4 regions of the Kosakonia sp. Marseille-Q7440 genome follow, and region 3 is predicted to be linked to each of the others. Evidence: predicted binding sites of a transcription regulator. Region 3 holds the regulator's gene; each other region holds the start of a gene.

Region 1 (5,703 bases), on a different contig from region 3:
GGCGATCTGCTGGTGCCGGAGCGCAAGCTGGCGTATGACACGCTGGTAATGGCGCTGGGCAGCACCTCTAACGACTTCAACACCCCGGGCGTGAAAGAGCACTGCATCTTCCTCGACAACCCGCACCAGGCGCGTCGTTTCCATCAGGAGATGCTCAACCTGTTCCTGAAATACTCTGCCAACCTTGGCGCAAACGGCAAAGTGAATATCGCTATTGTCGGCGGCGGGGCAACGGGCGTCGAGCTGTCAGCTGAACTGCATAACGCGGTTAAACAGCTGCACAGCTACGGCTATAAAGGGCTGACTAACGAGGCGCTGAACGTAACGCTGGTGGAAGCGGGCGAGCGTATTCTGCCTGCGCTGCCGCCGCGTATTTCGGGCGCTGCGCACAATGAGCTGACCAAAATGGGCGTGCGTGTCCTCACGCAGACAATGGTCACCAGCGCCGATGAGGGCGGTCTGCATACCAAAGAGGGTGAGTATATTCAGGCCGATCTGATGGTGTGGGCCGCAGGCATCAAAGCGCCGGACTTTATGAAAGAGATTGGCGGCCTGGAGACGAACCGCATCAATCAGCTGGTGGTGGAGCAGACGCTGCAAACCACGCGCGACCCGGATATCTACGCGATTGGCGACTGCGCCTCCTGCGCGCGTCCGGAAGGTGGTTTTGTGCCGCCGCGCGCCCAGGCTGCGCACCAGATGGCAAGCCTTGCGCTGCATAACATCCTCGCGCAGATGAAAGGCAAATCGCTGAAAGATTATGTCTATAAAGATCACGGCTCGCTGGTGTCGCTCTCCAACTTCTCCACGGTCGGTAGCCTGATGGGTAACCTGATGCGCGGCTCGATGATGGTAGAAGGGCGTATTGCGCGCTTCGTCTATATCTCGCTCTACCGTATGCACCAGGTGGCGCTGCACGGCTACTTTAAAACCGGGCTGATGATGGTGGTGGGCAGTATCAACCGCGTGATCCGCCCGCGCCTCAAGCTCCACTGATCCTTCTGCTGCTCTCCGCCATTTGGCGCGGGAGCAGCATATCCCTCTGCCTGATGTGCCTTTAGCGCTCGGACAACTCTGAATAACTCCGCTTTCACCTGCCGAACCCCTATTTTTGCGCGATTTCTGATTGGCTGCCCTCTTGCACCATTGCAAAATTGTTACCAATAGCCAACCAGGGAGAGAATCCTGTGAATAAATCAATGTTAGCGGGTATCGGTATTGGCGTGGCCGCTGCACTGGGCGTTGCCGCAGTCGCCAGCCTCAATGTTTTCGATCGCGGGCCGCAATATGCGCAGGTGGTTTCAGCCACGCCGATCAAAGAGACGGTGAAAACGCCGCGCGAGGCGTGTCGCAATGTCACGGTAACGCATCGTCGTCCGGTGCAGGATGAGAACCGTATTACCGGTTCCGTGCTGGGTGCGGTAGCGGGCGGTGTGCTCGGCCATCAGTTTGGCGGTGGACGCGGACGCGATGTGGCGACCGTAGTCGGCGCGTTAGGCGGCGGCTATGCCGGCAACCAGATTCAGGGCGGGATGCAGGAGAGGGACACCTACACGACCACTCAGCAGCGTTGCAGCACCGTCTATGACAAATCGGAAAAAATGCTCGGTTATGACGTGACCTATAAAATCGGCGACCAGCAGGGGAAAATCCGCATGGATAAAGATCCCGGCACGCAGATCCCGCTGGATAACAACGGTCAGCTGATCCTGAATAACAAAGCATAAAAAAGCAGTACTCTGCATATTGGCTCCTCATCGCTCAGGCTGAGGAGCCTTTTTTTGCCATAAAAAAGCCTCGCGCGATGCGAGGCTTTTTCGTTATTAAATAAAGTCTTGTTGGCGAACAACCAGCAATCCGGTAATGAGGACAGAGACAAATGCAAACAGTACGGAGCCACCCAGCAAGACCCACAGACCAAATAACAATGTAATTACTATTAACACTTTGATGAATGGTAATAGCAAAATCATTTCCATTTCCTTCTGCATGTGATTAGTCAGTAAAAGACCCTTTATCCTCATAAAAAACGATCGGTACTACGCGTAGAGTGAGAGCAAGGGAAATAGAATAAGATACTTATTGTTTTATATTGCCGCCGACAATGATTAGCGACGCAATAATCACAATTAAGCATAGCAAAGGCAGGGAAATGGCTGATAGATTTTACCTATCGTTGAATTGTGTAATTACTATCACAGAGAGGAAATGAGACGGAAATCCGTCTCATTTTTTTATTACGCTTTGATCAAATCTGGCCACAGGCGCAGGGTGGTGCGGGTAATTTGCAGTAACTTTTCAAGGCTTGCGCCTTCGCGGGCGCTGATGGACATGCCCTGCAATATGCAGCCAAGAAACTGCGCAAGGGAGGTGATGTCAACACCTGCCGGGATCTCGCCTTTCGCCTGCCGCTGCGCGAGGAAGTGCTGCAATGTCTCCTCCTGGCGGGCATGACGCGTTTTAATCGTCTTCGCAATCTCCTGCGACGAGGCGGCAAGCGTCGCGGAGGTGTTAATCATAAAGCAGCCTGCGGGCGTATCGGTGCTGGTAAAACATCTGGCGATGGCAGAGAAATAGTCCAGCAACGCCTGTTCTACCGGCTTCTCTTCGCACTCCAGCAACGCTTCATGCTGCCTGGCAAAACGGGCGATATAGCGATCGAGGACCGCGCGAAACAGCCCCTCTTTATTGGTGAACTCTGCGTAGAGCGTCGGAGCTTTTGCCCCGGTCGCTTCTACCAGATCGGAGAGTGATGTGGCTTCATAGCCATGCTGCCAGAATAGCGTCATGGCTTTATCGAGCGCCGCTTCCCTGTCGAACACTTTCGGTCGGCCACGGCTTTTTTTCGTACAACTGCTGACTTCACTGGTCATATCGCCGCTTCTTTGTTGGTTTGTTGAATACCCATTATAAAAATAATCCTGGTGAATGACCAGCCGCAAAACCGCACATATTAATAAATCATATGCTTATGAAAATTAAGAACTATTTAAATTAATTAATGAGCGTTATAAAAAAATATTGACGAGTGATATAGATCACACTTATGATTTACCTATCGATCGTTAACTTAATGCTAACGACCTCCGTTCACCTGCATCAGGACAATCATTATGAAAACCATCAACACGCTGTTTACCGCCGTTGTTTTAAGTACTCTCTCATTTGCCAGCTTTGCCGCCGTTGAGGTGCAGTCCGCACCAGCCGGGCAGCAGGAGCTGACCGCCATCGGCGTGACCGGCAGCACCAACCTCGCATCCGTTGAGAAAAAAGTGGCTGAGAAAGCCGAACAGCTGGGCGCGTCCTCTTACCGTATTACTTCCGTGACCGGCTCCGATCGCCTGCACGGTACCGCAGTGCTCTACAAATAAGCTCACCACCCTCGAGCTACGCCACTGCAATAAAAAAGGCCCTGCACACTGTGCAGAGCCTTTTTGTTTATGGGCGGGCGTTAGTTACATCGCCTGCATACTCTCTTGCGCATGTTGGGTCACGTCCACCGGCATACCCGAACGCAGCTCAATGGCCTGCGCCATCACCGCCGCATCGCTTTCAGCCTGAAACGTCTTCATCGCCGCATTGAGCGGGATCGGCAGCGTTTTCGGATCGTCATCGATCGATTCGGAGAGCGGCTGATGCACCTCCACCAGCCGCGTGCCGTCTGGCTCGACGGAGGCTTTAATCGGCGTATTGATGATATTCACCGGCGTGCCGGGGCTGATTGCAGCAAACAGCGCGGCAATATCGCTATCCCGCAGGCGAATACACCCGGAACTGACGCGCATGCCGATGCCAAAATCGGCGTTGGTACCGTGCAGCAGGTAAACGCCACCGTAAGCGGCGAGGCGAATCGCATGATGACCCATCGGGTTATCCGGCCCGGCTGGCATCACCGGCGGTAGATCAATCCCGCGCGCTTTGTAGCGGGCGCGGATATTGGCAGTCGGCGTCCAGGTCGGGTTGGCGCGTTTATCGGAAACGGTGGTCACCATCGTCGGCGTCAGCGTATCACCGCCCAGTTGACCAATGCCAATCGGGTAGATGGTGACCTCATTTTTTCCGGGGGGATAGTAGTAAAGACGCAGTTCGGCGAGGTTAATCACAATCCCTCTGCGCGGGACATCCGGCAGCAGTGTTTGCAACGGGATCGTCACAACGCTGCCCGCGCGCGGCACAAAGGGGTCGATACCCGGGTTGGCCTGTAACAGCGCGAGGAAGCCAACGTCATATTTTTTGGCGATCGCCTCCAGCGAACCGCCATCGTTCTCAACAATATGGAAACGGTTTTCGCCCACCAGCTTGCTGCCCGCAGGCGGCAGCGGCCAGGTATTCGCCCGGGCGGGAAGGGCAAAGATAAGCGTAGCGGCGACGGCGAACAGCGTCATCCAGTGAGCGAAGCGCGACATTTTGCACATGATCATAATCCATGTAAATCATAAGGTTATTTCAATAAGACTACTCAATAGGATTATGCTCATCGGGTTCGTCGGGAAACCCTGGTTATTGCAAAGCATTTGTAAATATTACAAAAAAACACACGAATGAGGGGAAAAACATCGTGTTCGTAGGCCGGATAAGGCGGTACGCCGCCATCCGGCAAAACGCGGGCAGAATGTTCGACCCTTGCTCCCAAAAACATGCCTGATGGCGCTGCGCTTATCAAGCCTACAAAACCATACTTATCAGGCCTACAAAAGGGCACGACCCCGTAGGCCGGATAAGGCGGTACGCCGCCATCCGGCAAAAGCGGGCGGGGTACCGAACGTTGGTTCGCGGAAACATGCCGGATGGCGCTACGCTTATCAGGCCTACAAAAGGGCACGATCGCGTAGGCCGGATAAGGCGGTACGCCGCCATCCGGCAAAAAGCGCGCAGAGGCGCTAACCCGCCGTCAGGCGACGGCGTTCTCCGCCAGCTGCTGCATAAAGTTGCGCACCCACTCCATACGGGTTTTGCGCTCGCTCAACTCCTGGAAAAACTTCAGCCGCGTCGGGCCATCAAGGCGGAAATGCTGCGGCTGCTTCTGCAACAAGCCAATCAACCACGCCGGGTTAACGTGGTTCTTCTCGTTAAACTCAATCAGGCCGCCTTTATCATTCCCCTCCAGCTTGCGGATCCCCAGCTTCTGCGCCTGCTGGCGCAACATGGCGATATCAAGCAGATTACGCGCCGCATCCGGCAGCAGGCCAAAGCGGTCAATCAGCTCCACCTTAATCTCCTCCAGCGCATTCTCATCTTTCGCGCTGGCGATGCGCTTATAGAATGACAGGCGCGTATTCACATCAGGAATAAAATCATCCGGCAGCAGGGCAGGCATACGCAGCTCCACCTCCGTTTGCTGGCTGGTAAGATCCTCCAGCGACGGCTCGCGACCCTCTTTCAGCGCATCGACGGCATTCTCCAGCAACTCCATATAGAGCGAGAAGCCGATGGTCTCCATCTGCCCGCTCTGATCCTCACCGAGCAGTTCGCCCGCGCCACGGATCTCCAGATCGTGAGTCGCCAGCGCAAAGCCTGCGCCCAGATCCTCCAGCGAGGCAATCGCTTCGAGCCGTTTTTGCGCATCGGTAGTCATCGCCTTCGGATGTGGCGTCAGCAGCCAGGCATAGGCCTGATGGTGCGAACGCCCGACGCGACCGCGCAGCTGGTGCAACTGTGCGAGGCCAAAGTGGTCGGCGCGCTCGATTATGATGGTATTGGCGG
Region 2 (5,703 bases), on a different contig from region 3:
GCAGGACAAAAAATTGACCGCGCAGGGGCAGATTGATTACCAGCTCGATGTGATGAGCGCGGCGGTGGGCTGGTTTGGCGATACGCTGCTCGCCAACGGTGCCGTCTACCCGCAGCATGCGGCTCCGCGCGGCTGGCTGCGCCTGCGCCTGCTCAACGGGTGTAATGCGCGCTCGCTCAATTTTGCCACCAGCGATAAGCGCCCGCTTTATGTCATCGCCAGCGACGGCGGTTTGCTAAGTGAGCCGGTTAAGGTGACTGAACTGCCGATGTTGATGGGCGAACGGTTCGAGGTACTGGTGGATATCAGCGATGGTAAGACTTTCGATCTGGTGACGCTGCCAGTTAAGCAGATGGGCATGACCGTCGCGCCGTTTGACCAGCCGGTACCGGTGCTGCGTATTCAACCGTTGCAGGTGACCGCCTCGGGCGATCTGCCGGATACGCTTGCTTCGCTGCCCGCACTGCCTGCGCTTGAGGGCTTAACTCAGCGCACCCTGCAACTGTCGATGGATCCAATGCTCGATATGATGGGCATGCAGGCGCTACAGCAGAAGTATGGCGACGGCGCGATGGCGGGCATGGGGATGCATCACGGCGATATGCACGGGATGCAGATGGATCATGGCCATATGGATCACGGCAGCCAGGGGTTTGATTTCCACAATGCCAACCGTATCAACGGCAAAGCATTTGATATGGTGACGCCGCAATTTGCAGTGCAAAAAGGGCAGTTTGAACGCTGGGCGATCTCCGGGGAGGGGGACATGATGTTGCATCCGTTCCATATTCACGGTACGCAGTTCCGCATCCTCTCTGAAAACGGCAAGCCGCCCGCGGCGCATCGCGCAGGCTGGAAGGATACGGTCAATGTGTACGGTGCGCGCAGTGAAGTGCTGGTGCGCTTTGATCATGCGGCAGCGAAAGAGTTTGCCTATATGGCGCACTGCCATCTGCTGGAGCATGAAGATACCGGCATGATGCTCGGCTTTACCGTCGCGTAAACTGCGCCCGGCAAAAATGCCTGATGGCGCTGCGCTTATCAGGCCTACGGTTCTGCGATCGGTTTCGGGGTTTTGTAGGCCGGATAAGGCGCCAGCCGCCATCCGGCAATGCGTTCAGATTTGACAATAAAAAAGCCCGGCAGCGCAATGCGTGCCGGGCTTTGTTTTGTAGGCCGGATAAAGCGCCAGCCGCCATCCGGCAACACTACAGCAGGGGGCTAATTACTTCGCGTCATCCGGCAGAGCAAACGCCACGATGTAATCACCCATCTTGGTACCGAACGAACCGTGACCGCCTGCGGAGATGACAACGTATTGCTTGCCATTCACTTCATAGGTCATCGGCGTTGCCTGACCACCCGCTGGCAGACGACCTTCCCACAGTTTGTCACCGTTGGTCATGTTGTACGCGCGCAGGTAGTTATCCGCTGTACCGGCGATAAACAGCACGTTACCGGCAGTAGAGATCGGGCCACCAAGCATCGGCATACCGAGGGTAAACGGCACTTTAATCGGCATCGGGAACGGCAGGCTATCCTGCGGCGTACCGATACGTTTTTTCCATGCTACCTGGTTGGTTTTCAGATCCAGCGCAGAGATATAACCCCAGGCTGGCTGTTTGCACGGCAGGCCAAACGGCGAGAGGAACGGGTTCAGCGTGACGCCAAACGGCACGCCATACTGCGGCTGAATACCAGATTCCGAACCAGTGCCTTTCGCATCCTTCGGCGGCTCCATCGGGTTGTTTGGACCACGCGGGATCAGCTTAGAGACAAACGGCAGCGCCATCGGGTTAGCAATAGCCACCTGGCGGTTTGGATCGACGGAGATACCGCCCCACTCAAACATGCCAAGGTTACCCGGGAAGACCAGCGTACCCTGCTCGGACGGCGGGGTGAAAATGCCTTCATAACGCATCTGGTGGAACATCACACGGCACACCAGTTGGTCGAACATGGTGGCGCCCCACATATCCGCACCGCTCAAATCTCTCTTCGGACGGAAGCTCAGATCGGAGAAGGGTTGGGTTTTGGTGACGTAATCGCCTTTCGCTGCGCCCTGCGGAACCGGTTTTTCCGGTGCCGGCACAACCAGTTCGCCGTTACGACGATCCAGCACGAAGATGTTACCGGTTTTCGCCGGAGCATAAACGACCGGCACTTTCTTACCGTTCACATCGATATCCGCCAGCGTTGGCTGGGACGGCATATCCATATCCCACAGATCGTGGTGTACGGTCTGATAGCTCCACACCAGCTTACCGGTGGTCGCATTCAGCGCAACAATGGAACTGGCGTAACGCTCCTGCTCCGGCGTGCGGTTACCGCCCCAGATATCTGGCGTGGTAACGCCCATCGGCAGGTAGACCATATCCAGCTTCGCGTCATAGGCCGCAGGGGCCCAGGAGTTCGGCGAGTTAAGGGTGAAGTGGTGTTCATCCGCCGGGATTGCATTCGGATCTTTCGCGCCCGGATCGAAGGCCCACAGCAGCTTACCAGTGTTGATATCGAAACCACGAATCACACCAGACGGCTCACGGGTAGAGAAGTTATCCGTTACCGCACCGGCAATGATAATCACTTTATCGGTGACGATCGGCGGTGAAGTCGGCTCATACATCCCCGGCGTGGTAACCGGCATGTTGGTTTGCAGGTTGAGGATACCTTTGTTAGCAAAGGTGTCACACAGCTTGCCGTTATCGGCGTTCACCGCGAACAGGCGACCGTCGTTGACCGGCAGAATAATGCGGCGCGGGCAGTTAGCCACGACTTCCGGGCTGGCGTTTTCCGCTGTCGCTTCGTGGTAAGAGACACCACGGCAGGTGACATGCTGGAAGGACGGGTCCGCGTTCAGCTGCGGATCGAAGTGCCACTTCTCTTTACCGCTTGCAGCATCAAGTGCGAACAGACGCTGGTGAGCGGTGCAGAGGAACAGGGTGTCGCCCACTTTAATCGGCGTCACTTCGTTGGTGATTTCACCCGGATCGTTCGGCAGCTTCAGGTCGCCGGTGCGGAATACCCAGGCTTCCTTCAGGTTCTTCACGTTATCCGCGTTAATCTGCTTCAGCGGGGAGTAACGCTGGCCTTCCTGGTTACGGCCATAAGCCGGCCAGTCGCTATCAGCAACGTTAGAGATCGGTGCAGCAGGCGTCGAGTCAGCGCTCAGGGTGCCGTTGATCTCCTGCGGGTCGTTAAAACCGGCCCAGGTCAGAATGCCGCCGCTAATCAGCAGTACCGCTAACAGAGCAGCAACCGCGCCACGGGCAGGAATAATCAGGCGACGCCAGACAAATGGCAGAATCAGCCAGATACCGAAGAAGACAAGAATATCGCTACGTGGGGTCAGCGCCCAGAAGTCGAAGCCGACTTCCCAAACGCCCCACAGCATGGTGGCAAGCAGCAGGACCGCATAAAGCCAGAGCGCGGAACGCTTCCCTTTCCACAGCAGCCAGGTTACGCCGAGCATCACCAGGCCAGCGATGGGGTAGTACCAGGAGCCGCCGATGGAGACCAGCCAGACACCACCGATTAAAAGATACAGCCCGCAGAAGGCTGCAAAGATCGTCGTCAGCATTATCAATAGCCGCGACCGTTGCGATTTTGTTTCTGCCATAAAAGGAATACTCATCAGTTTGTTAAATTTTTGATAGCAACTAATTATAAGTGTTAACAAGTGTGATCGTCATCACAAATCGAGCTTTCTCGATGCATGCCCACCTGAATTGGTTTTGCTGGTATACTTCACGGCTTGCGTTTCAATCACCGGTTTAAGCGATTGGTGTTGAATTATTTGCTTCTAAAATCATATGGTTAGTTAATATGAAACACAAAGTTGAAGTGATGATCCCGGAAGCGGAGATCAAAGCACGCGTCGCCGAACTGGGTCGTCAAATCACTGAACGTTACAAAGATAGCGGCAGCGAGATGGTGCTGGTGGGGCTGCTGCGCGGCTCGTTTATGTTTATGGCCGATCTCTGCCGTGAAGTGCAGGTCTCCCATGAAGTCGATTTTATGACCGCCTCCAGCTACGGCAGCGGCATGTCATCGACCCGTGATGTGAAAATCCTCAAAGATCTGGATGAAGATATTCGCGGCAAAGATGTATTGATTGTTGAAGACATTATCGATTCTGGCAACACGCTGTCGAAAGTGCGCGAGATCCTGAGCCTGCGTGAGCCGAAATCGCTGGCGATCTGCACCCTGCTGGATAAGCCCTCGCGACGCGAAGTGGATGTCACCGTTGAGTATGTCGGTTTCTCGATTCCGGATGAGTTTGTGGTGGGTTACGGAATTGACTACGCTCAGCGCTATCGCCATTTGCCCTATGTCGGCAAAGTGGTAATGCTGGACGAATAAAAAAATCGGGGCCGACGGGCCCCGATTGTTATTTGTGATTAATGTGCTTCTGGCTGATGTTCTGTACACCTGTGCGGTAACGCTGTTCCAGCGTTTCGCGGTTGGTGGCAGTCACTTCCAGATCGCGCAGCAGGCCATCGTGGATGCCGTAAGCCCAGCCGTGAATCGTCACGTTCTGGCCGCGTTTCCAGGCGGATTGCATAATCGTTGAGTGGCCAAGGTTATAAACCTGCTCCATGACGTTCAATTCGCAAAGCGTATCGAGACGACGTTCTGGCGGCATTTCGCCGAGCAGCGAGCTATGTTTAAACCAGATGTCGCGAATGTGCAGCAGCCAGTTGTTGATAAGACCCAGTTCCGGGTTTTCAACCGCTGCCTGAACACCGCCGCAGCCGTAGTGGCCGCAGATGATGATGTGTTCAACTTCCAGCACATCAACGGCGTATTGCACAACGGAGAGGCAGTTTAAGTCGGTATGGATGACCAGGTTGGCCACGTTACGGTGAACAAACAGCTCGCCGGGTTCAAGGCCAGTCAGGCGCTCAGCCGGAACGCGTGAGTCTGAACAGCCAATCCACAGAAAGCGCGGCTTTTGTGCCTGCGCCAGCGTTGCAAAAAATCCTGGATCTTCCTCGACCAGCATTTTTGACCATAGTGCGTTGTTGCTGATGAGTGTATCTATGTCTTTCATAGCGCTTTGCGACCTGTAAGCAAAATAAGTGCGAGGCCTAATATAGGTCAACTCTTTCTCTTTTAAAACCACACATCGAGTGTAAGAAAATAGGTAAGTGATAATTCATGACCATTGCACTGGAGCTTGAGCAGCTTAAAAAAACCTATCCGGGCGGCGTTCAGGCGCTGCGCGGAATCGATCTGCAAGTCGAGGCGGGAGACTTCTACGCCCTGCTTGGGCCGAACGGCGCGGGCAAGTCGACCACCATCGGCATTATCAGTTCGCTGGTGAATAAAACCTCTGGCCGGGTCAGCGTCTTTGGCTATGACCTGGAAAAAGATGTAGTGAACGCCAAACGCCAGCTTGGGCTGGTGCCGCAGGAGTTCAACTTCAACCCGTTTGAAACCGTACAGCAGATTGTCGTCAACCAGGCGGGCTACTACGGTGTCGATCGCAAAGATGCGTTAGTGCGCAGCGAAAAGTACCTCAACCAGCTCGATCTGTGGGGTAAACGTAACGAACGTGCGCGCATGCTCTCCGGCGGAATGAAGCGCCGTTTGATGATTGCCCGCGCGCTAATGCACGAGCCAAAACTGCTGATCCTTGATGAGCCAACGGCGGGTGTCGACATCGAACTGCGCCGCTCAATGTGGGGCTTTTTGAAGGATCTG
Region 3 (5,703 bases):
TTTTCCACTTCCTGACGGCGCTGGCGCGCATCGGCAGCGATCTTCACGGACTCTTCAATGGTGTTAAGCAGGCGTGACTGCACCTCGCGCAGCGTCTCGATATCCACAACCGAGCGCTCGACTTCACGGGCAGTCTCAATCGTACCGGTCTGCAGCATCTCGGCGTTGCGGCGCAGCAGGTCGTTAGTGGTATCAGCAACATCTTTTTGCAGCTTCGCGGCCTGGCGCTGGGTCTGCAAAGAGAGCGATAAGGCAATCTGGTTTTTCCACACCGGAATGGTGGAGAGAATGCTGCTCTGGATCTTTTCCGCCAGCGACTGGCTGTTGCTCTGCATCAGGCGAATTTGCGGCGCGCTCTGCATAGCAATGGTGCGCGACAGCATCAAGTCATGCAGACGACGCTCGAAACGCGAAATACCGTCGAGCAGGTCGCGCACGCGCTGAGCAATCATCGGATCGGACGCCGCCTGTGCTTGCAGAGCGGGCAGCTCTTCCTGTTTTATCTGCTCCAGGCGTTGCTTGCCGGCGATAACATGCAGGGTAATTTGCTGGAAAACATCGCGGTTGCGATCGAACATGATCTCCAGCGTCGAGATATTACGCAGCAGATCGACCATCGCGTCATTCAGCTTCTCAGTAATATCCTCCACCTGAGCGGAGAGCGTTTTGTACTCCAGCATGGTGCGCTCAATGCGGTTAAAAAGTGATCCCACAAGCGGCAGCGAGGCAAGAAAGCCCGGTTTTTGCTCAAAGGCGCTGATATCGACCTGCTTAATTTTTTGCAGAAGATCGGTAAGTTGCGAACCGATGATGCCCGCATCTTTTGCCCGCACTTGCTGCATGAGGGAATCAGAGAATTGCGACATCTTTTTCATGGTTTGCGCACCGAAACCGAGCGAGTAGGCCGGATCGTAAATATCGATCTCTTTAACAATCGCCTCGATTTGCGTCTGCTGCTCGGGGGTTAAATTATCCGTCTGCGGCAAATCATTTAATGGCTGCGCTGCCATCAGGCCAGACGAGGTAATGTCCGTCATAATAAGTGTCCTTGAAAGTGAAATAGCAGGCAGGCGCAGTGTCAGCGTGGGTTGTAATACGTCTTTTTGCCGCTGCCTTAGTGGGTCAATACGGTACAACAGCAGCAAAGTATTAAACAGGCCAATTATTAGCAAGTATAATAACCGCCTATTTACCTACCTATTTTGATGAAATGGCAGAAATTACACCTGCACTTCTCGATGCAGATCAACGCGTTGCCTCCACCTTCCAACCGATGCGTGGCGCAAGCAACCCACATCTTCAAACCATGCTGCCGCGTCTTATTCGCCGTCGCGTGGCGTTTGAACCCTGGTGGCAGCGCCTTGAACTGCCGGACGGGGATTTTGTCGATCTTGCGTGGAGCGAAGAGCCGAATCAGGCGCGGCATAAACCGCGGCTGGTGGTGTTTCATGGCCTGGAAGGCAGCCTGCACAGCCCCTATGCGCACGGCCTGATTAATGCGGCGAAACAGCGCGGCTGGCTGGGCGTGGTGATGCATTTTCGCGGCTGTAGTGGGATTCCTAATCGCCTGAACCGCATCTATCACTCCGGTGAAACCGAAGATGGCACCTGGTTTCTCACCTGGCTGCGTCAGGAGCTTGGCGAGGCGCCGACCGCGGCGGTGGGATATTCGCTCGGCGGGAATATGCTCGGCTGCCTGCTGGCGAAAGCGGATGATGATTTGCCCGTCGATGCGGCGGTGATTGTCTCGGCCCCGCTGGTGCTGGAAGCGTGCAGTTATCATATGGATAAAGGCTTCACGCGCGTTTACCAGCGTTATTTGCTCAACCTGCTGAAGGCCAATGCCGCGCGGAAACTGCGCGCCTATCCTGGCTCGCTACCGACGACCATGGAGGTGCTGCGTAAAATGCGGCGCATCCGCGATTTCGATGATGTGATCACCTCGAAAATCCACGGCTTCGACGATGCACTTGATTACTATCGCCGCTGTAGCGCCATGCCGCTGCTGCCGCAGATTCGTAAACCGACGCTTATCATTCACGCCAAGGATGATCCGTTTATGGATCATCACGTCATCCCCGATCTTGCGCAATTACCCGCTAATATTGAGTATCAATTGACGGAACATGGCGGGCACGTCGGCTTTGTCGGCGGCACGCTGCGTCGCCCGGAGATGTGGCTTGAAACGCGCATTCCGGACTGGTTATCCGCTTATCTGGGAGCATCATGATTATTCCGTGGCAAGAACTTGACGCCGACACGCTCGACAATCTGATTGAGAGCTTTGTCTTGCGCGAAGGTACCGATTATGGTGAACATGAGCGTTCGCTTGAACAAAAGGTCGCCGACGTAAAACGGCAATTGCAGCGCGGCGAGGCCGTACTGGTGTGGTCAGAACTGCACGAAACGGTGAATATTATGCCGCGCGGGCAGTTCCACGAATAACCGGACGCCGGGCGGCTTTGATACTGAACAACAGCTTTTCTTCAGGGAGTTGCTATGTCCGCCAAACATCCGGTCATCGCCGTCACTGGCTCCAGCGGCGCGGGAACCACCACCACCAGCCTCGCCTTCCGTAAGATTTTCGCCCAGCTCAACATGCACGCGGCGGAGGTGGAAGGCGACAGCTTTCATCGTTATACCCGTCCGGAAATGGATATGGCGATCCGCAAAGCCCGCGATCTCGGGCGGCATATCAGCTATTTTGGCCCGGAAGCGAACGACTTCGGCCTGCTGGAGCAGACCTTCAGCGAGTATGGCCAGAGCGGCCAGGGCCAGGCGCGCAAATATCTCCACACCTATGATGAAGCCGTGCCGTGGAACCAGGTTCCAGGAACCTTCACCCCCTGGCAACCACTGCCGGAGCCAACCGACGTTTTGTTCTACGAAGGGCTGCATGGCGGTGTGGTGACGCCGCAGCATGATGTGGCGAGCCATGTTGATCTACTGGTGGGCGTGGTGCCGATCGTTAACCTCGAGTGGATCCAGAAGATGATCCGCGACACCAGCGAGCGCGGTCACTCCCGGGAAGCAGTGATGGATTCGGTGGTGCGCTCAATGGAAGATTACATCAACTACATCACGCCGCAGTTTTCCCGCACTCATCTCAACTTCCAGCGCGTTCCCACCGTCGATACCTCAAACCCCTTTGCCGCCAAAGGCATTCCTTCTCTTGATGAGAGCTTTGTCGTGATTCATTTCCGCAATCTGGAGGGGATCGATTATCCGTGGCTGCTGGCAATGTTGCAGGGATCGTTTATCTCGCATATGGATACGCTGGTGGTGCCGGGCGGCAAAATGGGGCTGGCGATGGAGCTGATTATGACGCCGCTGGTGCAGCGGCTGATGGAAGGCAAAAAGATTAAATAACCCGGCGGGAAGCGCCGCCGGGCGGGCTTATCAGGCTTCGATCACCTCAAAGGAGTGGGTAATCTTGACTGCTTTTTCCAGCATCAGCGCCACGGAGCAGTACTTCTCAGCCGAGAGATCGACCGCGCGGGAGACGGCAGCCTCTTTCAGCGCTTTGCCGGTGACGATGAAGTGCAGGTTGATATGGGTAAAGTAGCGCGGTGCTTCTTCACGGCGCTCGGAGGTCAGCTTCACTTCGCAGTCGGTCACGTCATGACGCCCTTTTTGCAGAATCGACACCACGTCAATGGCGCTGCAGCCGCCGGCGGCCATTAAGACCATCTCCATCGGGCTGGGAGCTTTGTCCCCGGAGTTGCCATCCATCAGGATTTGGTGGCCGGAAGCGGACTCACCAAGGAACGTTAACCCTTCAACCCATTTCACTCGTGCCTGCATGTTCATCACTCCGGTATGGCAAATTTTTTCACAGATTACGCGTACATAACAAAACGCGCAACGGAAGGCGACCTGCGTCATGCTGAAGCGAGACACCAGGAGACAGGCGCCAAAAGCTATGCTAAAACAGTCTACATGCTACAGAGAAACATTGACGTTACGAATGTACGCAAGGGATATCATACATTAGAGACCGCAGATGTCGCTGACGGTCCACTTCCCGGGATTTGGGAAGCTTTGATTGCAACCCCAGAAGCTGAATGATTCACGCCGTTTCTGGAGCCAGCTTATAACAGAGGATAATCGCGCATGGTGCTTGGCAAACCGCAAACAGACCCGACTCTCGAATGGTTCTTGTCTCATTGCCATATTCATAAGTACCCGTCGAAGAGCACGCTGATTCACCAGGGTGAAAAAGCGGAAACGCTGTATTACATCGTTAAAGGCTCAGTGGCAGTGCTCATCAAGGATGAAGAGGGTAAAGAGATGATCCTCTCTTACCTCAACCAGGGCGATTTTATTGGTGAACTGGGCCTGTTTGAAGAAGGTCAGGAGCGCAGCGCCTGGGTTCGCGCCAAGACCGCCTGTGAAGTGGCGGAGATCTCCTACAAAAAATTCCGTCAGCTTATCCAGGTGAATCCGGATATTCTGATGCGCCTCTCCTCGCAGATGGCGCGTCGCCTGCAGGTGACCTCGGAGAAAGTCGGTAACCTGGCGTTCCTCGACGTGACCGGCCGCATTGCACAGACTCTGCTGAACCTGGCAAAACAGCCGGACGCCATGACCCACCCGGACGGTATGCAAATTAAAATTACCCGTCAGGAGATCGGTCAGATCGTCGGTTGCTCCCGCGAAACGGTTGGCCGCATTCTTAAAATGCTCGAAGATCAAAACCTGATCTCCGCCCACGGTAAAACTATCGTCGTCTACGGTACGCGTTAATCTGCGAAATGGCGCATCGCTCATGCGGTGCGCCGTTTTTGTTTTCCCATGTGGCGCAGGCTGATTTATCACCCCGAAATCAACTACGCACTGCGACAAACGCTGGTGTTATGCCTGCCTGTGGCGGTTGGGCTGCTGCTCGGCCATCTGCAACAGGGTCTTCTCTTCTCGCTGGTTCCCGCCTGCTGCAATATTGCGGGCCTCGATACCCCGCATAAACGCTTCTTTAAACGCCTGATTATCGGCGGCTCGCTGTTTGCCGGCTGTAGCCTGGCGGTGCAGCTTTTGCTGGCGGAAAATCTTCCGCTACCGGTGATCATGACGGTGCTAACGCTGCTGCTGGGCGTGACAGGTGAAATCAGCGCGCTGCATGGCCGCTTACTTCCCGCATCTCTCATTGCCGCCATTTTTACTCTCAGCCTCGCCGGAAACATGCCGGTGTGGGAGCCGCTGCTGATCTACACCCTCGGCACCCTGTGGTACGGGCTGTTTAACTGGTTCTGGTTCTGGCTATGGCGCGAACAGCCGCTGCGCGAATCCCTCAGCTTGCTCTACCGGCAACTGGCGGACTATTGCGAAGCGAAATATAGCCTGTTAACCCAACACATCGATCCGGAAACCGCGCTGCCGCCGCTGCTCGACCGCCAGCAGAAAGCGGTGGATCTGATTAGCCAGTGTTACCAGCAGCTGCATATGCTGGCGGCCAATCAGAACAACGATTACAAGCGCCTGCTGCGCGTCTTTCAGGTCGCGTTGGATCTGCAGGAGCATATCTCTGTCAGCCTGCATCAGCCGGAAAAGGTGCAGAAGCTGGTCGAGCGCACCCACGCCGAGCAGGTGATTCGCTGGAATGCGCAAACCGTCGCGGCTCGCCTGCGCGTGCTGGCAGATGACATTCTCTATCACCGCTATCCGACCCGCTTCACCATGGAGAAGCAGGTCGGTGCGCTGGAAAAA
Region 4 (5,703 bases), on a different contig from region 3:
AAATTGATATGAAAAAAGCTCTTTATGGCATTTTTGCCATAACCGCGCTTGCGGCGACGTCTGCTTTCGCTGCACCGGTGCAAACCGGTGACGCAGCAGGCTCGGCAGCGACCTCTGTTTCTGCAGGCAGCTCTGCGGCAACGAGTGCGAGCACCGTAGGGTCAGCGGTAGGTGTCGCTCTGGCGGCAACCGGTGGCGGTGATGGTTCCAATACGGGGACCACAACCACCACCACGACAAGTACTCAGTAATAGCGAGTGCATTAACTATAACCACACTTCGGTGTGGTTATTTCGTCCCTTTCGGAGAAGAGTCGTGAAGCGACCTGGTATCATTTTGATTTGCCTGCTCCTTCAGGCATGTTCTGGCCCGATCAAAGGCCTCGGGAATTCACTCTGGAATAGCGTATTTGGCACGCCGGGCGTGCAGCTTACCGATGAAGATATCCGTAATATGCCCTACGCCAGCCAATATATGCGGCTGAATAACGGCCCTCAGCTGTTTGTGGTGTTGGCATTTGCCGAAAACGGGCAGCAAAAATGGGTGACGCAAGATCAGGCCGTCATCGTGACGCAAAACTATCGCATCGTAAAAACCCACCTTGGCACCGATAACCTGCTTGATGTCACCAACCTGGCGGCAGATCCGCTGGCGAAACCTAACCAAATTATCGATGGTACCAGCTGGACGCGCATGATGGGCTGGACCGAATACAAACAGGTGCGCTACGCCACTGCCCGCTCGGTGTTCCACTGGAATGGCACCGACACCGTGCAACTGGGCAGCGACGAAACCCGCGTTCGCGTGCTGGACGAAGAGGTCACAACGGATCAAAAAAGCTGGCGCAACCGCTACTGGGTGGATGAGGACGGGGTGATCCGCCAGTCTGAACAGTATCTTGGCGCGGACTGGTTCCCGGTGAAAACCACGCTGATTAAGGCGGGCAAACAATGAAAACACGCGCGCTCTTTTTGATGCTTTCAAGCCTCGTCTCCCCGCTGGCGCTGGCGGCGGGCAACGTTGATGTTTACACCCCCGGCGACAGCAAACCGAAAACCTTAACCAATGCCGAACATCTGGTCGATCTGGTGGGCCAGCCGCGTCTGGCGAACAGCTGGTGGCCGGGCGCGGTGGTCAGCGAGCGCAGGGCGACGATCACCGAGCAGGCACGCCATCAAGCGCTGCTGGCCCGGCTCACCACGCTCGCGTCAGAAGAGGGGGGGGACAGCGCCGCCGCCATCAACGGCTTGCGTCAGCAGTTGCAGGGAATCAAGGTCACCGGCAGGCAGCTTGTTGAACTCGATCCCGACTTTTTGCGCACGCACCGCCGCGCTAACCGGCCGCTGGAAGGTGACTACACCCTGTGGGTGGGACCGCAGCCGACCACCATTACCGTCGTCGGGCTGGTGAGCCGGCCGGGCAAGAAGCCCTTTACGCCAGAGCGCGATGTGGTGAGCTACCTCGACGAGATGGATCTGTTGAGCGGCGCGGATCGCAGCTACGCATGGGTGGTCTATCCCAACGGTAAAACGCAAAAGGTACCGGTGGCTTACTGGAACCGTCGTCACGTCGAGCCGATGCCCGGCAGCGTGATTTTCGTCGGTTTCGCACCGGGTTTGTGGAGCGATGAGAATGACAAGCTCAATGCCGACATTCTCCAGTCCCTGACGCATCGGATACCGGAATAATAATGAAAAAATCGTTTGTTATTAGCATATTGGCGCTTGGCGTGAGCGCCGCTTGTCACGCGGAGTCCTGGCCGGACCCGATCGGGCCTTCGCAGTCAGATTTCGGCGGCGTTGGCCTGTTGCAAACGCCCACCGCGCGTATGGCACCCGAGGGCGAACTGAGCCTCAACTATCGCGATAACGACCAGTATCGTTACTACTCAGGCTCGGTGCAGCTCTTCCCGTGGCTGGAAACTACACTGCGTTACACCGACGTGCGTACGCGCAAATATAGCTCGGTTGAAGCGTTCTCCGGCAACCAGACCTATAAAGATAAAGCGTTCGATCTGAAATTACGCCTCTGGGAAGAGGGCTACTGGCTGCCGCAGGTCTCCGTCGGCGCGCGCGATATCGGCGGGACAGGGCTGTTCGATGGCGAATATCTGGTGGCGAACAAAGCCTGGGGGCCGTTTGATTTCTCCCTCGGTATCGGCTGGGGCTATCTCGGCACCAATGGAAATATTAAAAACCCGCTCTGTAGCTACAAGTCAGCCTATTGCGTGCGTGACAACCGCTATAAACAGGCCGGTTCAACGGATACCAGCCAGATGTTCCGCGGCCCGAGCGCGCTGTTCGGCGGCGTAGAGTACCAGACGCCGTGGAACCCGCTGCGCCTGAAGCTGGAGTATGACGGCAACAACTATCAGCAGGATTTCGCCGGCAAACTGCCGCAGCGCAGCAAAGTGAACGTCGGCGCGATCTATCGCGTGTCGGACTGGGCAGATATCAACCTGAGCTACGAGCGCGGTAACACCTGGATGTTCGGCTTCACCCTGCGTAATAACTTCAATAATTTGCGCCCGGCGTATAACGATAACCCACGGCCGAAGTATCAACCGCAGCCGCAGGATGCGATCCTGCAACACTCGGTGGTGGCGAATCAGCTTACGTTGCTGAAGTACAATGCCGGTCTTGCGGATCCGCAAATTCAGGTCAAGGGCGATACGCTCTATGTCACCGGCGAGCAGGTGAAATATCGTCATAACCAGGAAGGGGTTGAGCGCGCAAACCGTATCATCATGAATGATTTGCCGGACGGTATTCGCACCATCCGGGTGACGGAAAACCGCCTGCGTATGCCAGCTGTGACTACCGAAACGGATGTCGCCAGCCTGAAACGCCACCTTGAGGGCGAACCGCTGGGACAGGATACGGAGCTGGTGCAAAAACGCGTCACGCCAATCGTGCCGGATAAAACCGAGCAGGGCTGGTATATCGACCGCACGGCGTTCGACTTCCATCTCGATCCGGTGCTTAACCAGTCGCTCGGCGGGCCGGAAGGCTTCTACATGTATCAGCTGGGGATAATGGCGACCGCCGACTGGTGGGTCACCGACCATCTGCTGACCACCGGCAGCCTGTTCGGCAACATCTCCAATAACTATGACAAGTTTAACTACACTAACCCGCCGAAGGACTCCGCGCTGCCGCGTGTGCGTACCCGCGTGCGTGAATATGTGCAGAACGATGTCTATGTGAACAACCTGCAGGCCAACTACCTCCAGTACCTCGGCAATAATTTCTATGGCCAGGTCTATGGCGGTTATCTGGAGACCATGTACGGCGGCGCGGGTGCAGAGGTGCTGTGGCGTCCGGTTGACGGGCCGCTCGCCTTCGGCATTGACGCGAACTACGTGAAGCAGCGTGACTGGCGCAGCGCCCAGGACATGATGAAGTTCACCGATTACAGCGTGAAAACCGGGCACTTCACCGCCTACTGGACGCCGTGGTTTGCCGATAATGTGCTGGTGAAAGCGAGCGCCGGGCAGTATCTGGCGGGCGATAAAGGGGTGACGCTGGAAGTGTCGAAACACTTCGACAGCGGCATCGTGGTCGGGGCGTATGCGACGAAAACCAACGTTTCCGCCGCGCAGTACGGCGAAGGGGATTTCACCAAAGGGGTGTATGTCTCCGTACCGCTGGATCTGTTCAGCGCCAGCCCGACCCGCAGCCGTGCCGCCATCGGCTGGACACCGCTGACGCGTGACGGCGGCCAGAAACTGGGCCGTAAGTTCGATCTCTACAGCCTGACCAGCGATAAGTCAGTTAACTTCCAGTAAGCAAACGCCCTTCTCGCGCTGAGAAGGGCGCTGTTTTACAACCGGCGCAGCAGTCGCGCCGGATTGCCCGCATAAACGCCTTTCACCGTAGTCGACTTTGTCACCACGCTGCCCGCGCCAATTACGCAGCCATCGCAAATCGAGACCGCCAGAATCGTCGCACCGCTGCCAATAGATACCCCATTGCCAATCGTAATCCGCCCCCAGTTTTCGCGATTTGGATCGGGTTTGCCGTCGCGGAACAGATCGTTGGCGAACATCACGCCGTGACCAATAAAGCAGCCTTCGCCAATGGTGACGTACTCACAAATAAAGGTGTGGGACTGGATCTTCGTGGCTTTGCCTATCTGCGTATTACCCTGGATTTCTACAAATGGGCCGACAAAAACCTCATCCGCCAGCGTGCAGTCATACAGATTGGCGGGCTCATAAATCACCACATTTTCACCGCAGGTCACGTTGCGAACGGCGGCGTGGCGAAGAGAGGCGGTGTGCATGATGGCTCCTTAAAGCGGTTTCCCGAAAATATGCAGCGTGCTTTGTTCTGACCGCGACACATCTCATCACGGGCTGTCACATAATCTAAGTAAAAAAAGTAGATCAAGATCACATTTACGCGATATACAGAGGATCTTCTAACAATAATGAGGTGCTGTTATGTCGTCGCTTAATCACCCGCGGGTGGCGTTTGTTTCAACTATTTTGCAGGGCATACTCAGCCTGGGTCTGCTGGCACTGGGTATTATCCTGATTGTCTTTCTCGGCAAAGAGACGCTGCATCTGGCCATTGCGCTCTTCGCGCCGGTACAAACCAGCAAATATGAGCTGGTCGAAGGGCTGGTGGTTTACTTCCTCTACTTCGAATTTATCGCCTTGATTGTGAAGTATTTTCAGTCCGGGCTGCACTTCCCGCTGCGCTACTTTGTCTATATCGGCATTACGGCGATTGTACGGTTGATCATCATCGATCATGAGTCGCCGATGGATGTGCTGATCTACTCGGCGGCGATCCTGCTACTGGTGATCACGCTGTGGATCTGTAACTCCCAGCGCCTGCGCCGCGAATAAAAAAGGCGGCCTGTTCAGGCCGCCAAAATTGAGGGTGCAGTGGCAATAACAACAAGGGTATGACAACGATGAAATTTAGCCCTTCACCCCGCCAGCCGTCAGGCCATTGACCAGCCAGCGCTGCGCCAGCAGGAACACCAGGGTAATCGGGATGGCGGAGAGCACCGCCGCGGCGGCGAAATCGCCCCATAAGTAGTTCTGCGGGTTGAGATACTGCTGCATCCCCACCGCCAGCGTGTAGCTGTCGACATCGCGTAGCAGCAGCGAGGCGACCGGCACTTCGGTAATGGCCGCAATAAACGACAGAATAAAGACCACCGCCAGAATCGGCACCGACAGCGGCAGCAGCACCAGGCGGAACGCCTGCCACGGCGTCGCGCCATCCAGCGAGGCGGCCTCTTCCAGCGAGCTGTCGATCGTTTCGAAATACCCCTTGATCGTCCAGACATGCAGTGCGATCCCGCCGAGATAGGCGAAGATCACCCCACCGTGCGTATTCAGACCAATAAACGGAATGTACTGGCCTAAACGATCAAACAGGGCATAGAGCGCCACCAGCGACAGCACCGCCGGGAACATCTGGAAAATCAGCATCCCTTTCAGCAGCGTCGCTTTACCGCGAAAACGCATACGGGCAAAGGCGTAGGCGCAGGTGGTGGAGAGCGCGACAATGCCGATGGCGGTAATCACGGCGATCTTCACCGAGTTCCACAGCCATAACAGCACCGGGAAGGGCGGCGGAGTGACGCGCCCATCGGCATGCTCAACGCTAAAGCCCAGCGCCAGCCGCCAGTGCTCCCAGGAGATGCGCTCCGGGATCAGGCTGCCGGTGGCGAAGTTGCCTTCAC

What was found. The regulator CRP, encoded in region 3, controls carbon source genes, mostly activating them, when cyclic AMP is high. The targets are predictions, from matches to a motif close to ATGTGANNNNNNTCACAT.
Positions count from the first base shown of each region.
Region 1: the regulator CRP is predicted to act here: its motif matches at 3,027-3,044, upstream of bhsA (multiple stress resistance protein BhsA).
Region 2: the regulator CRP is predicted to act here: its motif matches at 3,677-3,694, upstream of hpt (hypoxanthine phosphoribosyltransferase).
Region 4: the regulator CRP is predicted to act here: its motif matches at 4,382-4,399, upstream of psiE (phosphate-starvation-inducible protein PsiE).

Region 1 is NZ_CBCPLT010000001.1:1,617,444-1,623,146, forward strand. It holds gene ACWPW2_RS07360 (NAD(P)/FAD-dependent oxidoreductase) at 1-996, shown strand, start outside; gene ACWPW2_RS07365 (glycine zipper 2TM domain-containing protein) at 1,188-1,727, shown strand; gene ACWPW2_RS07370 (TetR/AcrR family transcriptional regulator) at 2,238-2,873, opposite strand; gene bhsA (multiple stress resistance protein BhsA) at 3,114-3,371, shown strand; gene ldtC (L,D-transpeptidase LdtC) at 3,456-4,415, opposite strand; gene mfd (transcription-repair coupling factor) at 4,892-5,703, opposite strand, start outside.
Region 2 is NZ_CBCPLT010000001.1:611,784-617,486, forward strand. It holds gene cueO (multicopper oxidase CueO) at 1-1,003, shown strand, start outside; gene ACWPW2_RS02725 (glucose/quinate/shikimate family membrane-bound PQQ-dependent dehydrogenase) at 1,226-3,616, opposite strand; gene hpt (hypoxanthine phosphoribosyltransferase) at 3,823-4,359, shown strand; gene can (carbonate dehydratase) at 4,388-5,050, opposite strand; gene ACWPW2_RS02740 (ABC transporter ATP-binding protein) at 5,158-5,703, shown strand, end outside.
Region 3 is NZ_CBCPLT010000002.1:535,775-541,477, reverse strand. It holds gene ACWPW2_RS16375 (toxic anion resistance protein) at 1-1,037, opposite strand, end outside; gene ACWPW2_RS16370 (hydrolase) at 1,211-2,230, shown strand; gene ACWPW2_RS16365 (YheU family protein) at 2,227-2,445, shown strand; gene ACWPW2_RS16360 (phosphoribulokinase) at 2,500-3,369, shown strand; gene ACWPW2_RS16355 (OsmC family protein) at 3,400-3,804, opposite strand; gene crp (cAMP-activated global transcriptional regulator CRP) at 4,114-4,746, shown strand; gene ACWPW2_RS16345 (YccS/YhfK family putative transporter) at 4,795-5,703, shown strand, end outside.
Region 4 is NZ_CBCPLT010000001.1:69,517-75,219, forward strand. It holds gene yjbE (exopolysaccharide production protein YjbE) at 9-251, shown strand; gene ACWPW2_RS00320 (YjbF family lipoprotein) at 316-954, shown strand; gene ACWPW2_RS00325 (capsule biosynthesis GfcC family protein) at 951-1,688, shown strand; gene ACWPW2_RS00330 (YjbH domain-containing protein) at 1,691-3,787, shown strand; gene ACWPW2_RS00335 (acyltransferase) at 3,823-4,284, opposite strand; gene psiE (phosphate-starvation-inducible protein PsiE) at 4,445-4,855, shown strand; gene malG (maltose ABC transporter permease MalG) at 4,931-5,703, opposite strand, start outside.